Regions from separate parts of the Brevibacillus aydinogluensis genome, predicted to be linked through region 1. Evidence: riboswitches for the same ligand, from Rfam matches in the RefSeq annotation. Region 1 holds a riboswitch; the other holds the start of a gene.

Region 1 (10,356 bases):
CGTCGTTGGTTTTGCGGTTGATGCCCTCGATGTACTCGGTACTGGACGCGATGTTTTCCTCCAATTGAATGGAGTAGTCAACAACGGTCGTGGCCGAACGTTTGATGTCGGCGATCATCTTCTCCAATTGGTTCAGGTATTCATTAAATGCGTCGGCCAATTGACGAATTTCATCTGACCCGGATACCTGAATGCGCCCCGTCAGATCTCCGCCGCCCGAGGCGATGGCAACCAAACGGTCGCGTACGTCCGACAGCACGTTCAGACGTTTGGAGATGTATGCGAAAACAATCACAATCCCCACGATGAACATGAAGATGATCAGGCTGATGAGCATCACCTGCTGGTCGGACAATTTTTCAATGTTTTTGACAGGAACCCACAGGAACAAATACCACCCTGTCTCTTCGATCTTGTTGGCAAACACGAGATCGTCCTGATCGGTGTACAGATCGCTGTCTTTCTGTTCGTTTAATACCTTCACCATCCACGCCTTCATGGCAGGATCTTCAATATCGGTTTCCAGCGTATTCTGTTCGTTTGTCTCCACCTGTTTGACTGCGCCCGTCAAGATGTTTTGATAGGAATCAACAACCATGGCGTGCATGCCGTCCGCCAGCGAGAGCGAGTTGGCGATGTCCGCCACACCCGTCAAGGAAATGTCGATGGAGAAGACGCCCTGGAACTTGTCCTGTGCATAAATCGGGATGGAAGCCGTCACCATCATGCCTGTTCCCAATTCGTCCTTGTACGGCTTCGTCCATTTAATCTCCCGGCTGGGGTTGTTTTCGGGCACGGCGATTTGGAAAAATTCATTGGCCATGGATTTGTCGGTCGTATAGGCGCCTTCCTTGTTATCCACGAACGGATAAATTTTTTGGAACTTGTGAACGGTCGTAAAATAGTACCACTGCGATTCGGGAATTGTCTTTTTAATCGTCGCAAACAGACCGTCGAAGCTCTCGGACGCCAAAATCTGCCGCTTTTGCTCAACGGTCAGCGGTCCTTTTTCAATCCGCGCATTCCCGATGTCCGCCTTTGTTTTGGCGACATATTCGTCCAACGCGTACAACCCGTTGCTCATCCGATACTTGCTATCAAACAACTGGTTGACCAGGTCATCCGGATATCCGCGCAGTTCCTCCAGCTTTTTCTCGTACGAAGAGTTGGCCAGCTTGCTGACCACCCCGATTTTTTCGAACTCTTCCCCGATCAGCTGAATCTTGGACTGCAGGAGGCTGCTTGTTTTGTTGATCTCCTCCTGCTGAATGGTTTGTTTGGAATAACTGATGGCAAATGAGGACAGTCCCAATTGCAGGACGAGAATGATCACAAACAAGAAGAGGACACGGGCTTTTAAACTGCGCAACCGCAACCCGCGCCACTGGAAGTCCCATTTTTTGCTCGTCGCGTTCATGTTTCTACCTCCGATCGTCTGTTGGTTTGAAGTGATATGAAATGGCATCCTAGAACAAACCTGTAACCCCCTTTCGCTCATTCGAAAGGTTGGACTGGCAAAACCGGCTGCCACTAAGCAGACGATAACGGTGGCCGTGGAACCATTTTCCCTTGCTGGAATGTTCACAAAAAAGACTATTCGGTTACCCGAATAGCCGCCATTCCTGAGACTGAGTGAAATAGAGCGCATCGGTTTCGGCAACCCGGCCATCATAGTTTTGACAATCTTAGACCCGAGGCTTTGCGTCCTTATCTTTCGATAAGTTTGCCATTGACGAACCTTGTCGAAATTTAGTTGATTTTAGTTGTTTCTGTAATATATTGTTTCTTTTTGTCACATTCATGATATAACGAAATATGTTACTGGTCAATATTTCCTATACCGCGAAAGTTGATAGACCTATGGATTTGCAGCGGAAGTTCCGGCGGCTTGGGAGTTTTCTCACATAGGATTGATCGATAGAGAGGAGCTTGGTAGGAGGGATGAAGAGATGATGGAATGGGGATTTGAAGTCGATAAAAACGTTTTATTGATAAATAAATATCTACAGAAATTACTTTTGGTATAGATAATTTGCGTGGATCAAGTGACGTGTCGCGTGTCAAAACGAAGGGAACTGCCCCGCGTGATGGGCGTATAAAAACCCCCCAAACGACTTGTTTGAGGGGGCGGACTGAAGACAAACGGTTCATTGAGTTAGCGTCCACAAAAAATGATTTCCAGGCCGAAAGGCCTGCCCATTCATCAACCGAAGCGGAAGACAATGTGCATCGCATGGAGGGATGGGCCAAGCGAGCTCCTTTGACGACCTGCTCAGCGGAAAAACGAAGACGCGGGAATCAACAGGGGACACAAGTCTCACTTCCTCGAAATACCCAGATGTTTGTCCCCTGCCCGCGTCTCGTTTTGGAGCGGACTTCATTCGCTTCTGTGCTGGGCGTCAAGCGAGCGAGCGGGCCCGATCTCCCATGCGCCGCGAACTTTGTCTACACGCTGCCCCCCCAAACGACTTGTTTGAGGGGGCTGTTCCTTCATAACGATAAAAGAGCGCTCAGCCTAATTTTCCGCCGTGGTAACAGTAATAATGCGCAGCGTGCAGACTTATTATGGTTCGCAACGATTGCTCCGCTTTTTCCAGATCCAAACAATAATGCGGATTGGCGACGACGAGTTGACCGTTGTCATTCACCGCAGCATCACCGGTAATCACGCTGTTCAGTTCGGGAACATACAGGGAAATGTGCCCGGAAGTATGTCCGGGAGTAGCGATGATTTTACATTGATTGGAAAACAGCATGTCGCCATCGCGCACCACGTGATCAACGGGCACATGTTTCAAACTCTTCAACTGCTGGATGAACCATTTGCCAAATGCCTGTTGTTCCTCAGGCAAATGCTGCAGCAGGTTTTCAGCCTGAATCAATCGCTCTGCTTTGCTTTCACCGCTGATGAACCTGGCTTCCTGTTCACTTGCGATAATCCGTATCCACGGGTATTTTGCTTTAAAATCATACAGTGAGCCGATATGGTCATCATCGTAATGCGTAATGATGATATGTGTGAGATTCTTCGCGTCATAGCCGTTTCTTGCGATCTCGCTTTCGATGAGAGGGAGAAACCCCGGATACCCGGTATCGACCAAAGCCAGTTCATTCTCCGATACGATCAAACTGGGATAGATCACATTGGTTGTGCCATTAAATTCAAACGAAATGCTCAGTTCGACAATCTCCATACACTTCACCCTACTTTCCATTAGTCCGTATCGTTTATTCCGGGTGATTCCCCGACGCCTCGCCAACCGTATAAGGCGTTGTCACGTTGGGATACGTCAAATGCATCGACATCCCCAACGCCGCATGCTCCAGTATGTGGCAGTGATCCATCCAGATGCCCGGATTGTCGGCGCGGAATGCCACTTCGTAGGTTTCGCCCGGTTCCACGAGGACAGTGTCAAGCACGAGCGGACTGCCCTTGTACGGCTTGCCGTTTCGGCTTAGGACAACAACATGATGTCCGTGCAGATGCATCGGATGCTCCGAAAACGACCGGTTGACGATGCGCGTCTTGACGAGGTCCCCTTCCTCCACCACGAACGTCGGCGTATGCGGAAACACTTCCCCGTTAATGGCCCACAAGTGATTCGAGGAGCCATTGTAATTCCCCAAATAGATCTGGTCCAACACCATGAGAAATTCCCGGTCAAACTTTGCAGTGTCATCAATTGGTGCCGGAGCGGGAGCACCGTATTCCAGCGGGTCCAGGATCGGACCTCCTGCCCGGATGTCGGCTTTCCCCTGCCCGTCTTTACTGAATACAACAACGGCTTGGGATTCCCTCTCATCCAGCGCCAATGTTACCGGATGTTCAGGCATCGTAAATGTCACATCATACCGGCCGCCTCCCCCGATTTTCAGCCGCCGGTCGGTCACCACCCCCGGCTTGTGAATGTCCCAACCGTCAATCGCGGACACTTGGAAAGGCGTCCCATGAAGCGAGAATATTTTCGTATTGCTGGCGCTGTTCATGAGCCGAAGCCTCACCTTCGTACCGGGCTTTATGATTTGGCTTTGAGCGGGGGCTGGCAGATGCAGAACCGCTGTCTCTCCATCCGGCGTTTCCCAGTCGTGAGCGAAAACCGTGACATCGGCTTCCTCGCCGCTCGTCTGACCATTCCCGGCACTGCTCGCATCACTGCGCTTGGGCAGGATAATGAAGGCGCCGAACAGCCCTTTGGCAACCTGGACCGAAGAAACTTGATGGGAATGATACCAATGGCTGCCCGTCTCTTCCACGACAAAGCGATACGTATGGGATTCGCCGGGCATGACGGCATCTTGGGTCAATCCCGCCACCCCGTCTTCCGCGTTTGGAACATCGACGCCGTGCCAATGCAAAGTAACCCCTTGTTCAATATCTTGATTCCGCAGCGTGACTTCCACCAGATCTCCTTCGTGCACCACCAGCTGCGGGCCCGGAACCTGGCCGTTAAATGTCCACGCTTCGACCGTGTGTCCCGATGCGAGCTGGATCGTCTTCTTCTGCGCGACGAGCGTAAAGCGTTTGTCGGGTTGGCCGGTGCGGGGGCCTGTCAAATCGGCGACGCTCACCGCTGCTGCGCTGCCTCCTGCCGGCATGACGGCATGGTGACCGTGATGATCTGACGATACAACGCTCGGAATTTCGGAACCTCCGCCATATTCAAACGTTTCCGGATGAATCATCGCCATGGATTCAGGAAATTTGCTGTTTGCAAGCGACCACTGAAACCACGCCACCAACAGGACAACCGCCGCTGATGCCAACGCGGTTTTTCTCAATACCCGCGCCAGAATCCCCTGGGGGCGGGACCGGATGATCTCTACGCGCCGCCGATGGTACAACCACAGCAGAGCGGCGCATCCCACCAGCACGGCCAGGTACAGCGTGGACTCTCTCACATCCGGGATGGATGGAATATCGAACATTACCAAAGACAGCACCAAGAGGGCCCCGGCTGCCATCGTGTGAATGGATGCCGCGATGAACACCAAAGATTTCGGCGTCATGACCGTGTTCTGCTTCAAGAATGGCAGAGCGCTTCTGGCCACGAAAATAGCCGGCAGAGCCAAGAGCGGCAGCATGACGATAACGCGATCCATGACGAAATACCAGCCTAGCGTGAAATAGGCTATCGTTATGACAATACCCCAGAGGAAAAGCAGGATGAAGCCCGCCCAAACGCCGACTCGCACCGCTTTTCTCCACCGGGAAACACCGGTTTGCCGAAACGAAACGTATTTCAGACGATTCGCCGCAAGTCCGGTCAGCCCCCAGACGATCACAAGCGCCAACAACAGAATAAATTCCAGACCATACAGTGCCTCGAGCACGAAATTGCCTCCTTTACGTCTCCCTCCAGGAGCCCCTTTATACCGTTACCTTGTCATGCCAGTTCACGCGATAATCGTACATCCACGCGAGAGATTGACGGCTCGCCATCTTCAGAAAGAAAGGGAGCATCAAATCGCGGAAAAACACTTGTACCGGATTCGTCGCATGTTTGCGCTGGCCAATGCTTCTCGAATACTTGACGATCTTCTCCACCCGTTCCCGCCGCAACAGCTCAAAGTGCCGGAACGCCTCTCCCAGATTGCCGATGTCCCGGACGCATTTGGCGAGCATCAAGGCATCCTCAAGCGCCAGCGAAGCCCCCTGCCCGGCGTTGGGCGAAGTCGCATGAATCGCGTCGCCGATGAGTACCGCGGGTCCGCTGTACCAGGCGGAGACGGAGATCAGGTCGTAGATCGGATAGACGCCGATGTGGCTTTCCGTCTTGCGAATAATGTCCGGAACGGGCTGAAGTTCGCCTTGGTACAGGTTGCTGATCACTTGACGCCACTCCGCCTGTGGTATGGACATCAATTCTTTTCTCGTCGGCCTGCCCGGATAATTGAGATTACCGAACCAGTAGATTTCTCCGTCCGACTTGACCAGATAACCGAAAAACGCTTTTTTCCCGAATACCATGTGCTGGGTGCCGGGCTCGCGCGGAACATCGACGCCGCGCGCAAAGCCGCCAAAGCTGATCAGGCCCGTGTAATCCGGTTCCGGAGCGTTGGGCAATATCAGCCTGCGCGTGCGGGAATGAATGCCGTCGCAGCCGACCAGCAAATCGCCTTCCGCAGAGGTCCCGTCTTCAAAAAAGGCGGTCACCTGCCGATCCGTCATCTGCAGATTTGCAAGCCTTTTGCCGAATTCGATCGGGATGCCTTCCTGCAAGGCTGCTTCGCGCAGCACTTTGTGCAAAAATCCCCGTTTCACCGTGAACCCTTGCACTTCTCCGGAACGGTCGCCGATCGTCCCCAGCCATTTGCCGCTGCTGCTGTGAAAACTCATGACGCGCATTTCAATGCCTTCCCTGCGAATGCGGTCGTCTACGCCCAGTTCGCTCAGGATGCGCATGCCGTTGCGCGCCACATTCAGAAACAGGCCGGCGTAATCATCATGATCCGGCTGTGCTTCATAAATGCGCGGTTCGTAACCGGCCCGCCGCAAAAAGATCGCAATCGCAGGTCCAGCAATTCCGCAGCCGATAATCAGCGCTCGCTTGTTTCCCATCGTGTCATTCTCCTCCTTGGACACATTGGTTATTATCTTAATAATTAAGATATAAGGCCGGAGGTGTCACATTTGCATAAGCGGACGATTTCCTATATCTTAATAATTAAAATATATGCAAAATGCGCTCCGCTTTCCATATCCATATTACGGGGAATGAGAAGCTTCTTGTACCGGCTGCAGCCCGATTTGCTCCCCGACTTTGGTCGGAGATGAAATTGTGATGGGGGGATTGTCCATGAATCGCCGCGAACCGGTTCCACCGGAACTGTACGCTTCCTTGCAAGATGCTTCCCGGAAGCTGTCCACCCAGACCGTGTTTTTCCACCAGGCCGTAGCCAAATCGCTGGGGCTAAACATCACCGATCATAAGTGCCTGAATATTGTGCTGGAGATGGGAAGAGCGACCGCCGGGCAGCTGGCCGAGCTCACGGGACTGACGACAGGCGCCATCACCAGCGTGATCAACCGCCTGGAGAAAGCGGGATTTGTCCGCCGGGCAAAAGATCCCAACGATCTGCGCGTCGTCTATGTCGAACCAATCCCAAGCAACCTTCAACCGCTTCAGGACGTCTTCGCGCCGCTCGGCAAGGCCATGGCCGAGCTGTATTCCCGGTACAGCGCAGACGAACTGCGGCTGATCCTCGACTACCTCGAACGATCCGCGCACATTCTTGCCAGGCAAACGGAGCGGTTGAAGGGATAAAACAGTCATAACAAATTAATGAAGTAATTGAAAAATGCCCTCTGCTTCTTAAAAGCAATTGGGCATTCAAATATAACAGACTGCTAAGATGAGTCGGGTCGATTAGGGCGATTTATCATGAAACTTCTTCAGGCATGATTTATTGCGAACGAAACATAAGAGATTCGTGAAGTTAATCCAGTATAGCCCATCTCTCTATAATTTTTCTTACCATCCCTCGTAGTGCAGAGGTCTATTACAAAAATTGGAAACTTGCAGTACAATTGATCTATTTCATTTAATTTATTTTAATGCCCAATAAAATGATTATACGGGCTCATCTCGATTTAATCTTTCATATCGTAAGTGAAGAAAGTGATATATCATTTTTTGCAGTAGATTTACGAGCGCTTCAACAAGAAATATACCATACAAAACTGATAAGAGAAACGCAATTGTCGTAATAATAAAATTTTGTCCGCCCATTCTTTCCGAAATAAGAAAAACATAATAGAATGCCTTACTTTCATCAATTAGAAAAAAATAACCACCAAAAACCCATAACCAGGTTGTGTTTGGCAAGTAGAAAATGCTCAATTTGGCAGCCATTTTGTGCCTAACCTTGCCACGCGTTTTCAGGTCCCGAAAGCGCATGTCGCAATCGGTAACTCTCGCCAGTAAACGCTAGAATGTGAGCATGGTGTACGAGGCGATCCACCAAGGCCGCCGTTAGGCGGCTATCTCCGAACACCCGAGTCCACTGCCCAAACTCCAGATTTGAAGTCACAATAATGCTGTTTCGTTCGTAACAATCTGCAATCAAGTGAAACAATAATTCGGCCCCATCCTGGTGAAACGGAACAAATCCTAACTCGTCTAGGATCAACAAGTCGCATCGTTCCATGTCCTTCTTGAAACGTGCAAGTGTCCCGGTGTGGTGACGTTGCTGTAACTGCGCCACCAAATCTGCTACCCGGAAGAACCGCACGTTGTATCCTTCCCGGCACGCTGCTACCCCCAGTGCCGTCGCTAGATGCGTTTTCCCTGTACCGACTCCTCCTAACATCAAAATGTTTTGTCGCTTGTGTACGAATTCAAGCGAACACAACGCGTGCTGTGTCAGGCTGGGTGGAAATGTGATCGATTCAAATGTGTAATTCTCCAGTGTCTTGATCTGATGAAATCGTGCTTTTTTCAACAGACGACGCACCTTGGCCAGCTCTCGTTGTTCTTTTTCGGCCCGCAAGACCGCCAACAAAAATTGTTCCCGGCTCTCAAATGGCTGTGAGGCATAGTGATCCATCACATAACCTAGCCGTAAGGCTTTGCATAGTCGACGAAGTTCCTCTTTCACGGTGTCATCACCGCCCGTTTCAGTTGGTCATATCGGGAGATATCGGGCTCCTGCTGTAACAACACCGTTGGTGTGTAAGGATCAGTAATGACCTCAAACGAACGGTCTGGATGCTGCATCCGATATAACCGATGTTCCATTACCGTCCAATCGGGGGTTGGGACTGCTAATACGTGATCGAGTTGTTCTAAAGTTGCTCCACTTTTGAGCTGGCGAATCAACCAGGAAAGCCTGCGGCGTTTCTCATCAACCGTTTCTGCTGACGTTAACCATTTTTGTATCGCCATCGGCAGGTTGCCGAACAACGAAGCGTACGGGAGAGCACGTGGTTTGGCCTGAAAAGCTCGCAACACGGTGACCCAGTCAATGGGTTGCCCCTGCTGCATGTAAGGGCGGGCTATGGTCGTTATGACGCGCTGCTGAGCATCCAACACGTCGACTGTGTCCCATCGAATTTTGAGCAACACGGTTTGACCTGGCTGTGTGCCCGTAAGGGGAATAGGTGTACCATCCAGTTTGATTTCCCCGTAATTGTTCACACGTGCTGGCCCCAAACGAACCGCCTCAAAGGGCATCATCGGCAATTGAAGCAATTTCCTTTGGTCATGCTCCCACAATTTGCGAATCGACTCTCCCTTGGCGTAGTGGAGTCGATTTAAGTCTTGTTCTGCGCGTTGATCCAGTTGGATTTGCAGTTCCTCAAGACTGGATCCGCTCGGTGTTGGCACACACCAATTGCGTCGTGTATATCCGACTTTGTTCTCGACATGTCCTTTCTCATGACCGCTTGCCGGATTACAAAAAACGGGTTCGAATCGATAATGTAATACAAATCGCTCGAATGTGTCTGTCAGGTGCCGCTGTCCTTCCGGACCTACAGATACAACGGCAGCTGATAGATTATCGAACCATAGTCGTGTTGGAACCCCGCCGATGCGCTCAAATATGCGCCGCAGTCCCTCTAAGAAACATTCTGTGTTTTCAGCTGGCAACAACATGGCAAACGCGGCGTTGCTGTACGGGAAGGATATCGTCAGTTGCTTCATGGTTTGCTCTCGACCATTGAGGATGACCTGGACTGTGCCGAAATCCACTTGAGCCTCGCCGCCAGGATGCTCCAACCGCAGGTAGGCCATTTTGTCTTGTTGTCTCAATTCCTTGCGACGTTTGGCCACGTAGTACCTTACGGTACGGTCGCTGCCAGTAAAGCCGTGTTCGGCAACCAGCCGGTCATAAATTCGTTTCGCTGTATGCCGCTGTTTCCGTGGGCGTGTCCCATCCTCCAGAAGCCATGCATCGACAATATCGAGATAGGGCTCCAACACTCGATAGCGGCGTGACACCGACTTCATTGGTTGATTCCAGTCGTCGCAATCTGCGTATTTTTTCGCAGTTCGCCAATGAATCCCCAATTTCTTTGCAATTTGATTTATAGAGAGCGCTTCTTTCTCTCTCAAATGTTTGATAAACTGAACATAAGCCATTGCTAGCATTCCTTTCATCCTCTCCTGTCTGATGTCGCCAAACAAGAGAGTAGAGTGATGAGGGAACGCTGGCAAGGTTTTTTTACTTTCTATGGCATGCTCATCAATTGGGCATTTTCACATTTCCGAATTCGGCACATTTAGTTTGCCAAATACACCAGGTTGCGGCCATTAATACTTTATGTCTTGCTCCATATAATAATCTATAATAATTCTCAATATAAAGAGAAGCAAATTTTAAGTCTTCCGCTTTTGAAATTCTTGCATATTTTAA
Region 2 (10,356 bases), 410 kb from region 1:
GTCCACCAGCAATTTCAGCTTGCGTTTGCTCATCACCGTATTGGTCATGTTCAAACGGGCAAATTCATACTGCCGCGGCACGTGCTCCATCTCGCATTCGCGTACGACCCAGTCGTAAAGCGGACGGTGATCTTCAAACTCGAGCGAGCACAGCGAGTGGGTCACGCCCTCGATGGCGTCTTCCAGCGGGTGGGCAAAGTCGTACATCGGGTAGATGCACCACTTGTCTCCGGTGTTGTGATGGGTGGCATGGGCGATCCGATAGAGCACGGGGTCGCGCAGGTTGATGTTCGGCGAACTCATGTCGATTTTGGCGCGCAATACTTTTTCGCCGTCCTTGAACTCGCCGTTGCGCATCCGCTGGAACAGGTCCAGGTTTTCCTCCACCGAACGGTTGCGGTACGGACTCTCCGTGCCCGGCTCTGTCAGCGTCCCCCGCGTTTTGCGGATCTCCTCCGCGGAGAGGTCGTCGACGTACGCCTTGCCTTTTTTGATCAGCAACACCGCGCGATTGTACATTTCCTCAAAGTAGTCGGATGCGAAATGAAGACCATCCCACTCAAAACCCAGCCATTTGACGTCTTCCTTGATCGCTTCCACGTACTCGGTGTCTTCTTTCAGCGGATTGGTGTCGTCAAAGCGCAGGTTGGTTCTGCCATTGAATTCGTCAGCCAGCTCAAAATTCAGGCAGATGGATTTGGCATGACCGATATGGAGATACCCGTTCGGTTCCGGAGGGAAACGGGTCACGACTTCTTTCACTCGTCCCGCCTGCAAATCCTCAATGACGATGCTGCGGATAAAATTGGATGTTGCCGACTTGTTTTCCAATTGAATCAACCTTTCACTTCACCTTTACAATCAATAATACTGATTCCGCATCGAGAGTTCAACAAATCGGGCCGTGCCTCGTCCCGCCTTACCACAATGGGGCACATGCCGTCGCTGTTGACGGCCGCAGCCGATGTTCATTATTGAATTCAGCAGCTTGGATGTGCGCAGAAAGGTGCGCGCACGAAAAACATCCTCCGCCAAGTGCAGGGACATCGGACCATAGTCACAAAATCCGCAGATTTTTTTAATTTCCCCCTTAAACATCGGGACGAATTTACCGATCTAATGAAATAGAAATGTGATTTTCCCAAGTCCATTGGACTGCCTGCACCGCGAGACGAATGAAGATGGTCTCATTTTACGCATTTTGAAAATTTACGACCACGCATTGATATCGAAACGGCAAACCCGGGGAAACCCGGCGACGCAAAGCTACAGGGGCTACCTCCGCCATGAGCGGACACGCCAGCCAGTTACCGAAGTATTGATGTAGGACAAACCGATGATCCTATGTCATCGGTCTTTTTTGTGTAAGCAGGCGGTTGCAGTCCATAGGGGGGAGGTGAGGCGCCAGAGCTACGTACCATCCAGCACAACTTGCTTTTACAACTAGACCAAAGGAGGAACGACTGTGAAAAGGTTCTGGAAAAAACTAGGCGCCCTGGGACTTGCCGGCGTTTTAAGCCTGTCCGCCTTCACACCTGCGGGCAATGCTGCACACCGTCCAACTTCCATGTCGCCGAATGGCATGGTTACCACTCCGCACTACCTGGCTACCGCCGCTGCACTGAAGACGCTGCAGGAAGGCGGTAACGCGGTCGATGCCGCGATCGCTGCGGCTTCCACACTGACCGTCGTCTATCCTCATTACACCAGCATCGGCGGGGACAACTTCTGGCTGATCTACAACGCAAAAACGAAAGAACTGCGCGCCCTGAACGGCAGCGGCCGTGCCGGGGAGAAAGCGACCATTGAGTTCTACAAGAGCAAAGGATACGAGAAAATCCCGTCCCGCGGTTATCTGGCCGCCAACACCGTCCCCGGAGTCGTTTCCGGCTGGTGGGAAGCGTACAACTACGCTCGCAAGGAAATGAGCGGCAGCAAGATTCCGTGGAGCAAACTGCTGGAGCCGGCGATCGAGTACGCGGAAAAAGGCTATCCCGTCTCCCCCAACCAGGTGTACTGGACCAAGTACGCGACCGATCCGACCGACAACGATCTGAAAAATCTGCAGCGCTTTGAAGAGTTCCGCAAAATCTACCTGAAACCCAACGGCGAACCGTATCAGGCTGGCGAAATCCTGAAGCAGAAAGACCTGGCGGAATCCTTGAAAATCATCGCCAAAAAAGGGGCCGACGGATTCTACAAAGGCGAAATCGCCAAGAAAATCGTCGAAGACATGCAGAAAAACGGCGGCTTGCTCACCCTGAAAGACTTTGAAAAACACACCGCTACGTGGGCAAAACCGATTTCCGTTGACTATCGCGGGTACAAGGCGTACAACGTACCGCCCAACTCGCAAGGAATGGCCTCGCTCTCCATTCTCAACATCCTGAACAACTTCGATGTGAAGAGCTTGGGCGAAGGCACTCCCGATTACTACCATGTGATTGTGGAAGCCACCAAGCAAGCCTTTGCCGACCGTGACAAATGGCTGACCGACCCCGAGTTTGCCGACATTCCGGTAGACTACCTGCTGTCCAAAGAGCACGGTCAAGAACTGGCCAAGCGGATCGACATGAAACAGGCAGCCCAAACGGTGGAGCCGCTCGATCCGAAAGGGGACACTGTATGGCTCGGCGTCGTCGACAAGGATGGCAACGCCGTTTCGATGATTCAAAGCCACTACTTCGACTGGGGCTCCGGCATCGTGGCCAAAGGCACCGGCATCCTGCTGCAAAACCGCGGCAGCTACTTCTCCCTGGATCCGAACCACATCAACCACCTGGAGCCGGGCAAACGCTCCTTCAACACCATCAATCCGGCGATGCTGTTTAAGGGAGACAAGCCTTACCTCCTCTACGGAACCCAAGGCGGAGAAGGACAGCCTCAGACCCAGGCCGCTCTGGTGACCCGCATTGTCGATTTTGGCTTCAGCGTACAGGACGCGATCGAAGCGCCAAGATGGCTGCACGGACGCAACTGGGGTGCTTCTTCCAACAACCTCAAGGTAGAAAGCCGAATTCCGCAAGCTGTTTTGGACGAACTGATCAAACGCGGTCACCCGGTTGAAAAACTGGAAGACGCCTACACCGATCAAATGGGCCAATCCGGAGCGATTCTGATCGATCCCGTCACCAACGTGAAGTTTGGCGGCGCCGATCCGCGCGGCGAAGGTGCAGCAATGGGATATTGATTCACTCCAGACTGCCGGGAGCATTCCCGGCAGTCTGAATGCTGTTACGCTTCAGGCGTGCATATAGGCCTGATTACAAAAGGAGGAATTCCCTCGTGTTTGTCTTCGGCAAACTTCGAAACAAACTGATTGTTTGGTTTCTTGTCGTAGCGATCATACCACTCATCGGCACCTCCCTGTATATCACCACCAGCAGCTCGGAAATCATCACGGACAAACAGCGGCAGTCCTACATCGACCTTGCCAAAAGCACCGCCGTCGCGATGGATCAATACCTGGACAGACGGATGACGGAGATTCAGGTGCTGGCCCGTTCATCGGATATTCAATCGACGGACGCTGCCGCGAAAAACCTGTTCATCCGCTCGTTTACCGAGGAAATGAAGATATTTGACGGCAACACCTTCATCTCTCCAGACGGAAAAGTTTCGGCCGACACGTTTCCGACAAGCGTCGGCATCGACTTGTCCGAACGGCCGTTTTTCAAGGAAGGAATGGCCGGAAAAGCCAGTTACTCCGACATCGTGATTGCCAAGACGACTGGCAAACGCTCCATTGTCGTCGCCTCTCCCGTCAAAAACCAAAACGGCCAAATTCTTGGCGTACTGACCGGTCTCGTCAACGTTGACCAGTTTACCGAAACCTTTCTGCAACATCTCAACCTTGGCAACGGCGGATACGCCATTCTCGTAGACAACAAAGGGCTGATTCAAGCCCATCCCAACGAAGAGCTGATCGGCAAAGCAGTGGAAGAAGCCGGCCTGCCGCAGGGGTTGGCCGAGTTCCTCAAACACGGCGGCAGCGAGACAGCCTCCTATACCTACACGGACGCCGGCAGCGAGTACATGGTTGCCTATGCGCCCATTGCAACGACAAACTACGGATTGTTCCTGCATATCCCGGTCCAATCCATTACGTCGGCTGTGTCCGCTCTCAACACCAACATCGCTGTCATCGTTCTCATCGTCAGCGTTCTCGTAATCGCACTTGCATTCGCCGTGTCGCTGCGGATCACGCGACCGATCATGGAAGTGGCCAGCGTGACCAAACGCATCTCCGATGGAGAACTGACGGTGGAGCCGCTCCGCATCCGCACGCAGGATGAAATTGGCCAACTGTCCCAGGCCGTAAACGCCATGGTGGATAATCTGCGCACCATCATCCAGCAGATGAACGCCAGCGCCGAAAATTTGGCAGCGTCCGCAGAGCAGCTGACCGTAAACGCCGAGCACACAAGCAAGGCCACCGAGCAGATTGCAACGACCATCCAGGAAGTGGCGTACGGCGCAGAACGGCAAGTGCAAAGCGTGGAGGAAAGCGTCCGTGCGATCCAGGACGTGTCCTCCGGTGTTCAGCAAATTGCCACCAATGCGGAAAACGCCGCAGATTCTGCCCTCAGGGCTTCGCAAATCGCGATCGACGGCAACCAGACCATCCAAACCGTCGCGAAACAAATGCAGTCCATCAACGAGACGGTCAACCAGATCGCCCTTATCGTCAAACGGCTGGGCGAAAGTTCCCAGGAGATCGGTCAAATTGTCCAGGTCATCACCGACATTGCCGAGCAGACCAACCTGTTGTCGCTTAATGCCGCCATCGAAGCAGCGCGTGCCGGGGAACAGGGACGGGGATTTGCCGTCGTGGCCAACGAAGTCCGCAAACTGGCGGAACAATCGGCCCAATCCGCTCAACAGATCGAACAGCTCATTCTGGCCATCCAGCAGGAATCGGACCTGGCCGTACAGTCCATGGAAAAAGGGACAAAAGAAGTGGCGCTCGGCCTCGAGGTCGTCAACGATGCCGGCAAATCGTTTGAACAGATTCAGTATTCGGTGACCCACACGGCCGACCAGATTCAGAAGGTAAAAGACCACTCCCGCCAGATGACCGCAGGTACGGAACAGGTGGTTCAGTTGGTCACGCAAATTGCCGAAGTGGCGGAAAGCTCCGCAGAAGGAACGCAAAGCGTCTCCGCCGCCACCGAGGAGCAGTTGGCCTCCATGGAGGAAGTCACGTCTTCTGCCAGCTCGCTGGCGAGAATCGCCGAAGAGCTGCAGGCTCACGTCAAACGCTTCAAGATATAAGCACAACAAAAAGGCACCCGTTTTGCGGTGCCTTTTTTGCTGCCGGCTGTACCGAATGAAACAGCGGCCGCGAGGGAGTGTCCTCACAGCCGCTGTTGTTAGTTATAGTGCGCTCAGCGAAGGGCCAGCATGCGGTCCGGATGGTTGGTGCAGATTTGCACCTGCGGATGCCACTCCATGATTCTGCGGATAGCGTCCGGGTCGTCCACCGTCCAGGCGATGACGCCAACCCCCTCATTGATTGCCTCGCAGGCCAATTCCCGGGTGAGAAACGGATAGGACATGGAGAGCACATCTGCTCCCGCCTGCCGCAGTTGTTCCAGGATCATGATCGGCCGTCCGTAGACGATCAGCCCGGTCTTGACGTCAGTGTCCAGCTGCCGCACCTGCCGGATGAGCTCGTGGTCAAACGAGGTGAGGTACACATCCTGCTTCATCCCGTGCCGATCCAGCAGCGTCAGCACGCGTTCCGCCAGTCCGGGATGCATGTCGGCCGCCGTTTTCAGCTCAATGTTCAGTGTGCATCGTCCCTTCACGGCAGCCAGCACCTCTTCCAGCGTGGGAATCGGTTCGCCGGCAAAGCGCTCATCAAACCAGCTCCCTGCATTAAGCTCCCGCAGTTCCGCCAGCGTCAGATCCTGCACCCGTCCGCTGCCGTTCGTCGTCCGCTCCAGTGAAAAATCGTGGAACAGAACCGGCACGCCATCCCTGGAAAGCTGCACGTCCACCTCAATCGCGCCAATGGCCGGTTCCGCCAGCGCAAGCTCAATCGCCTTCATGGTGTTTTCGGGCGCCTTGCCCGACCAGCCGCGATGCGCCATGCAAACGTTCATGCAACATCACCTCATTACTTTTTCAGTAGTTTCTCGCCTTTTTCCACAACCTTGGCAATCGCCTCGCCCACGGTCGCCTGGTTCAGCACCGCCCGCTGAATCTCCGTCATGATGACTTCCTGCAGTTCCTTATAGCCGGGAACCATCGGACGCGGTTGGGCATACTCCAATTGTTTGACCGCCACCTGAAAGTTTGGCTCTTTCTGGTATGCTGCTTTCATCTCGTCCGACTCGACCGCTTCCTTCGTCACCGGCATGTACCCGGTTTCCAGCGACCAACGTATTGTCTGCGGCGTATCCGTCATCCATTTGATAAATTCCCATGCCGCCTTTTTCTCCTGATCCGAAGACTTGGCCAGCATCACCAGGTTGGCGCCGCCAGTCGGCACCCCATAATCCTTATTGGCCGGCAGAAACGCCGCCCCTACTTCAAACGCGGCGCTCTCCTTGAGCGCGTGCAGGTCTCCGGTCGATGTAAAAATCATGGCCACCTGCTGGTTGAGGAAATCCTGCTTGGCCACGTCCCAGGCGTTGTATTTTTCGCCCGGCGGAGCCTTCATCACCCCTTCCTTCAGCAGGCTGATCCAGAACTCCAACGGCGCCTTTCCCGCTTCGTTGTCGAGCGCCACGCTCTTGCCGTCTTCGCTCAGGATATTTCCGCCGCTCTCAAAGACCAGCGCTTCGTAGAACCAGATGTCGATCGGCGTGGAGAAGCCGTAGGTCTTCGTCTTGCCCCCCTCTTTTTTGGTCAGGGCCTTGGCGTACTGGCGCAGTTCCTCCCATGTCTTTGGACCGTCGGGATTCAATCCGGCCGCTTTCAGCATGTCCCGGTTGACGTACAAGAGCGGGGTCGAACGGTTGAACGGCACGGCGTACAGTTTGTCGTTCCAGTAGGAGTTGCCCATCAGGCCGGGAATGTATTTGTTTTCCTCCCCGTTCACGTAGGCCCCCAGGTCCTGCAGCACCTTGGCATCGGCAAACGCGCCCACCGATGCGATCTCCACCATCGTCACGTCGGGCTGGTTTCCGGCTGAGACGGCAGCCAGCACCTTGGCGTGGTTTTCATAGTAGCTGCCTTGATAGGACGGCTTGACGACGATGTCTTTGTGCGTGTCGTTGAATTGTTTGACCATCTCTTCGATCACTTCACCGTTGCGGCCGCCCAGCGCGTACCAAAAGTCGATTTCCACGGGCTTTCCGGCATCGGCTGTCTGCTGCTGGCCGCCGCTTCCGGTACCGGACTGCTGGCCGCCAGCCGCCTCCTGCTTGCCGCTGCACCCGGCCAGTACGGCCGTCACGCTCAATACACAAGCCAATAAGGATACGCGGATCTTTTTCACAATGCATGCCTCCTCTTTCTTTTCAGGAAGGAACGCGGGTTTTCCTTTTTTATTTGGATGAATAGACAAACGCGCTGATGATGTGCCGCTGGGCGATGAAAAAGATCGCCAGGACCGGCAGCACGAGGATCATGTTGCCCGCCATGATGACGTTCCAGAGTTTGCCGCCTTCCGCCGCCTTCAGCATGGAGATGCCGATTGGCAGCGTCCGCACGGTGTCGCTGTTGGTCATGATCAGCGGCCAAAAGTAGTCGTTCCAGTGATAGATGAAGCTAAACAGCCCGAACGTGACCAGCACCGGCTTGGCCATCGGCACCATGATCGTCCACATGATCGTCCACTCGGAGGCATTGTCCAGCCGGGCGGCTTCGATCACCTCATCGGGCACCTGCATGAAACACTGGCGGAGCAAAAAAATCCCAAAGGCGCTCGCCCCGTACGGCAGAATCAGCGCCCACAGCGTATTCACCAGCCCCCAGTGGCTCATTTCCACATAGACCGGCAAGAAGACCACCTGAGGGGGAATCATCAAGGCGATCAGGGTCAGGCCAAACAGCAGGTTCCGCCCGCGAAACCGGTAGCGGGCAAAGGCGTACGCGGCCGGCACACCCGTCAACAGCTGCAGGACGAGAATCCCCGCCGCCACGAGAAAACTGTTCCAGACGTAGGTGAGAAACGGTCCCGATTCCCACGCGATGCGGAAGTTCTCCAAATGCCACGACTCCGGCCACCAGGTAGGCGGGAACCGGTACACCTCCGGCATCGTCTTGAACGCGGTCAAAAACATCCAGAGAAACGGAAACACAAAGATCAGGGAAACGACGGCGAGAAGCGCCCACTCCACCGCTTTCCACGCCGCACGTCCCGCATGTCTCATACAACCTCCTCCTCCCTCTCGGCGATCCTGGGGCGAATTCGCTGCCACACTTGGCCGGATCAGGGGCCCGTCAGCGGTAGTGGACCCGTTTTCCCATCAGGCGGAAATGCAGCAGTGTCAACAATCCGACCATCCCCAGCAGGACGACGGACGCAGCGGAAGCGATGCCGCCGTTGTAGAAATCCATGCCCTGCTCGTAAATGTAGAAAACCAGCATGTTGGTGCTGTTGACCGGACCGCCCTGGGTCATGATGTAGATCGTGTCAAACACCTGAAACGATGAGATCGTATTGATCACCAACAAAAAGAACAGCGTGGGCGACAGCATCGGAACCGTAATGCGGAACAGGGTGCGCCACCACGGAGAGCGGTCCAGGGCGGCCGCCTCGTAGATGTCACGGGGAATGCTTTGCAGCCCCGCGATGAAGACCACCGTGTTGTAGCCGATCCCTTTCCAGAGGCTGACCACGATCAGCGACACCAGCGCGCTTTTCGTGTCAGACAGCCAGGTGTACGCCGGCAGTCCGGCGAATTCCAACAGGGCGTTGAGCAGACCGTACTGCGGGTCCATCAGCCACATCCAGAGCATCGAAATCGAGACGAGCGAGACGATGTGAGGGCTGAACACGGCCGCCTGCACCAGACCGTACACCCTGGCCTTGCGGTTGAGCCACAGCGCGAGAAAAAACGAAATCACAATGCCGAGCCCCACTGTGGCGAATGTGTACATCAATGTATTGGCCAGCACCTGACGAAAATCGGCGTCCTTCCACAGCTCGGCAAAGTTGTCCAGCCCCACCCATTCGATCTCCTCCAGGTTGAGCAGCGACCAGTCGTGAAAGGACAAGTAGATTACATACGCGATCGGAAAGAAGAAAAAGACGGCAAAAAACAGCATGGCCGGCGCGATGTACAGGTATGGACGAATCCGCTCGGCGAAGACAAATCGGGCTGCCGGCAGCGTCCCCGCCGATTGCGCGTTCGCCACTTCTTGGACAGCGACCGTTTTGCGCATCAGACCACTCCTCCCGCCAGCGAATGGTTCTGCGTCCGTCCCTCCAGCCGCCCCAGCCGTTTCCCGGTCGCGCGGTCAAACACGTGAATGTGCGCCAGCGGCACCGACACCAGCACCGCTTCGCCGATCTCCGCCATCCGCTCCGTTTCCGCCTTGACCACGACGCGTCCTCTCGTCGTTTCCACGTGGTACAGCGCGTCCGAACCGAGGATTTCCCGTGACATGATAATGCCGTCGAGCGACCATGCCGTTTCCGCCGGGACCGCCGACACGCTGCCCGGCAGGAGGACGGCCATTTCCGGGCGAAACCCCCACAAGTATTCCGCCCTCCCGTCCGCCGGGACGACGTTCATCGCGGGTGAGCCGATAAACTGGGCGACGAACAGGTTGGCTGGTTCCCGATACAGCTCCATCGGCGGCGCCACCTGCATGATCGCACCCTCGCTCATGACGACGATCTGATCGCCCATCGTCATCCCTTCCACCTGGTCGTGGGTGACGTAGATAAAGGTGGTGCCGAGCCGTTTGTGCAGGCTGGTCAGCTCCACCCGCATCTGGTTGCGCAGCTTGGCGTCCAGGTTGGACAGCGGTTCATCCATCAGAAACACCTGCGGTTTTTTCACCATCGCACGGGCCAGTGCGACGCGCTGCCGCTGTCCGCCGGAGAGCTCCGAGGGCTTCCGCTTGAGATACGGTTTCAATCCGACTACGTCCGCGATTTCTTCTACCATCGTCCGGCAGTCATTTTTCGAGTACCCCCGGTTGCGCAGGCCAAACGCGATGTTGTCGTAGACGTTCATCGTCGGATAGAGCGCGTAGTTTTGAAACACCATGGCCACATCCCGTTTACCGGGCGGCAGATGATTGACCGGCTGGTCGCCGATCAGGATGTCCCCGTCCGTGACGCTCTCCAGCCCGGCAATCATCCGCAGCGTGGTCGATTTTCCGCACCCTGACGGTCCGACCAGCACGGTAAAGGAACCGTCCGGTATCAACAGGTTCAGCCCTTTGACCACC

Evidence for each region. A riboswitch is a leader RNA that binds a small molecule or an ion and turns the genes downstream of it on or off. The one in region 1 is predicted to bind cyclic di-GMP.
Region 2: it holds a riboswitch for cyclic di-GMP, as region 1 does, so the genes downstream of both, ggt (gamma-glutamyltransferase) here and Q7F15_RS02735 (methyl-accepting chemotaxis protein) in region 1, are expected to answer to the same signal.

What each region holds. Positions count from the first base shown of each region.
Region 1 is NZ_OY569118.1:545,797-556,152, reverse strand. It holds gene Q7F15_RS02735 (methyl-accepting chemotaxis protein) at 1-1,417, opposite strand, end outside; cyclic di-GMP riboswitch class I at 1,653-1,738, opposite strand; gene Q7F15_RS02730 (MBL fold metallo-hydrolase) at 2,511-3,194, opposite strand; gene Q7F15_RS02725 (multicopper oxidase family protein) at 3,229-5,331, opposite strand; gene Q7F15_RS02720 (FAD-dependent oxidoreductase) at 5,369-6,559, opposite strand; gene Q7F15_RS02715 (MarR family winged helix-turn-helix transcriptional regulator) at 6,798-7,265, shown strand; gene istB (IS21-like element helper ATPase IstB) at 7,861-8,598, opposite strand; gene istA (IS21 family transposase) at 8,595-10,091, opposite strand; gene Q7F15_RS02700 (hypothetical protein) at 10,186-10,356, opposite strand, start outside.
Region 2 is NZ_OY569118.1:140,183-150,538, reverse strand. It holds gene Q7F15_RS00695 (glutamine--tRNA ligase/YqeY domain fusion protein) at 1-831, opposite strand, end outside; cyclic di-GMP riboswitch class I at 1,226-1,315, shown strand; gene ggt (gamma-glutamyltransferase) at 1,568-3,190, shown strand; gene Q7F15_RS00685 (methyl-accepting chemotaxis protein) at 3,286-5,274, shown strand; gene Q7F15_RS00680 (glycerophosphodiester phosphodiesterase) at 5,388-6,107, opposite strand; gene Q7F15_RS00675 (ABC transporter substrate-binding protein) at 6,122-7,447, opposite strand; gene Q7F15_RS00670 (carbohydrate ABC transporter permease) at 7,497-8,324, opposite strand; gene Q7F15_RS00665 (carbohydrate ABC transporter permease) at 8,395-9,222, opposite strand; gene Q7F15_RS00660 (ABC transporter ATP-binding protein) at 9,339-10,356, opposite strand, start outside.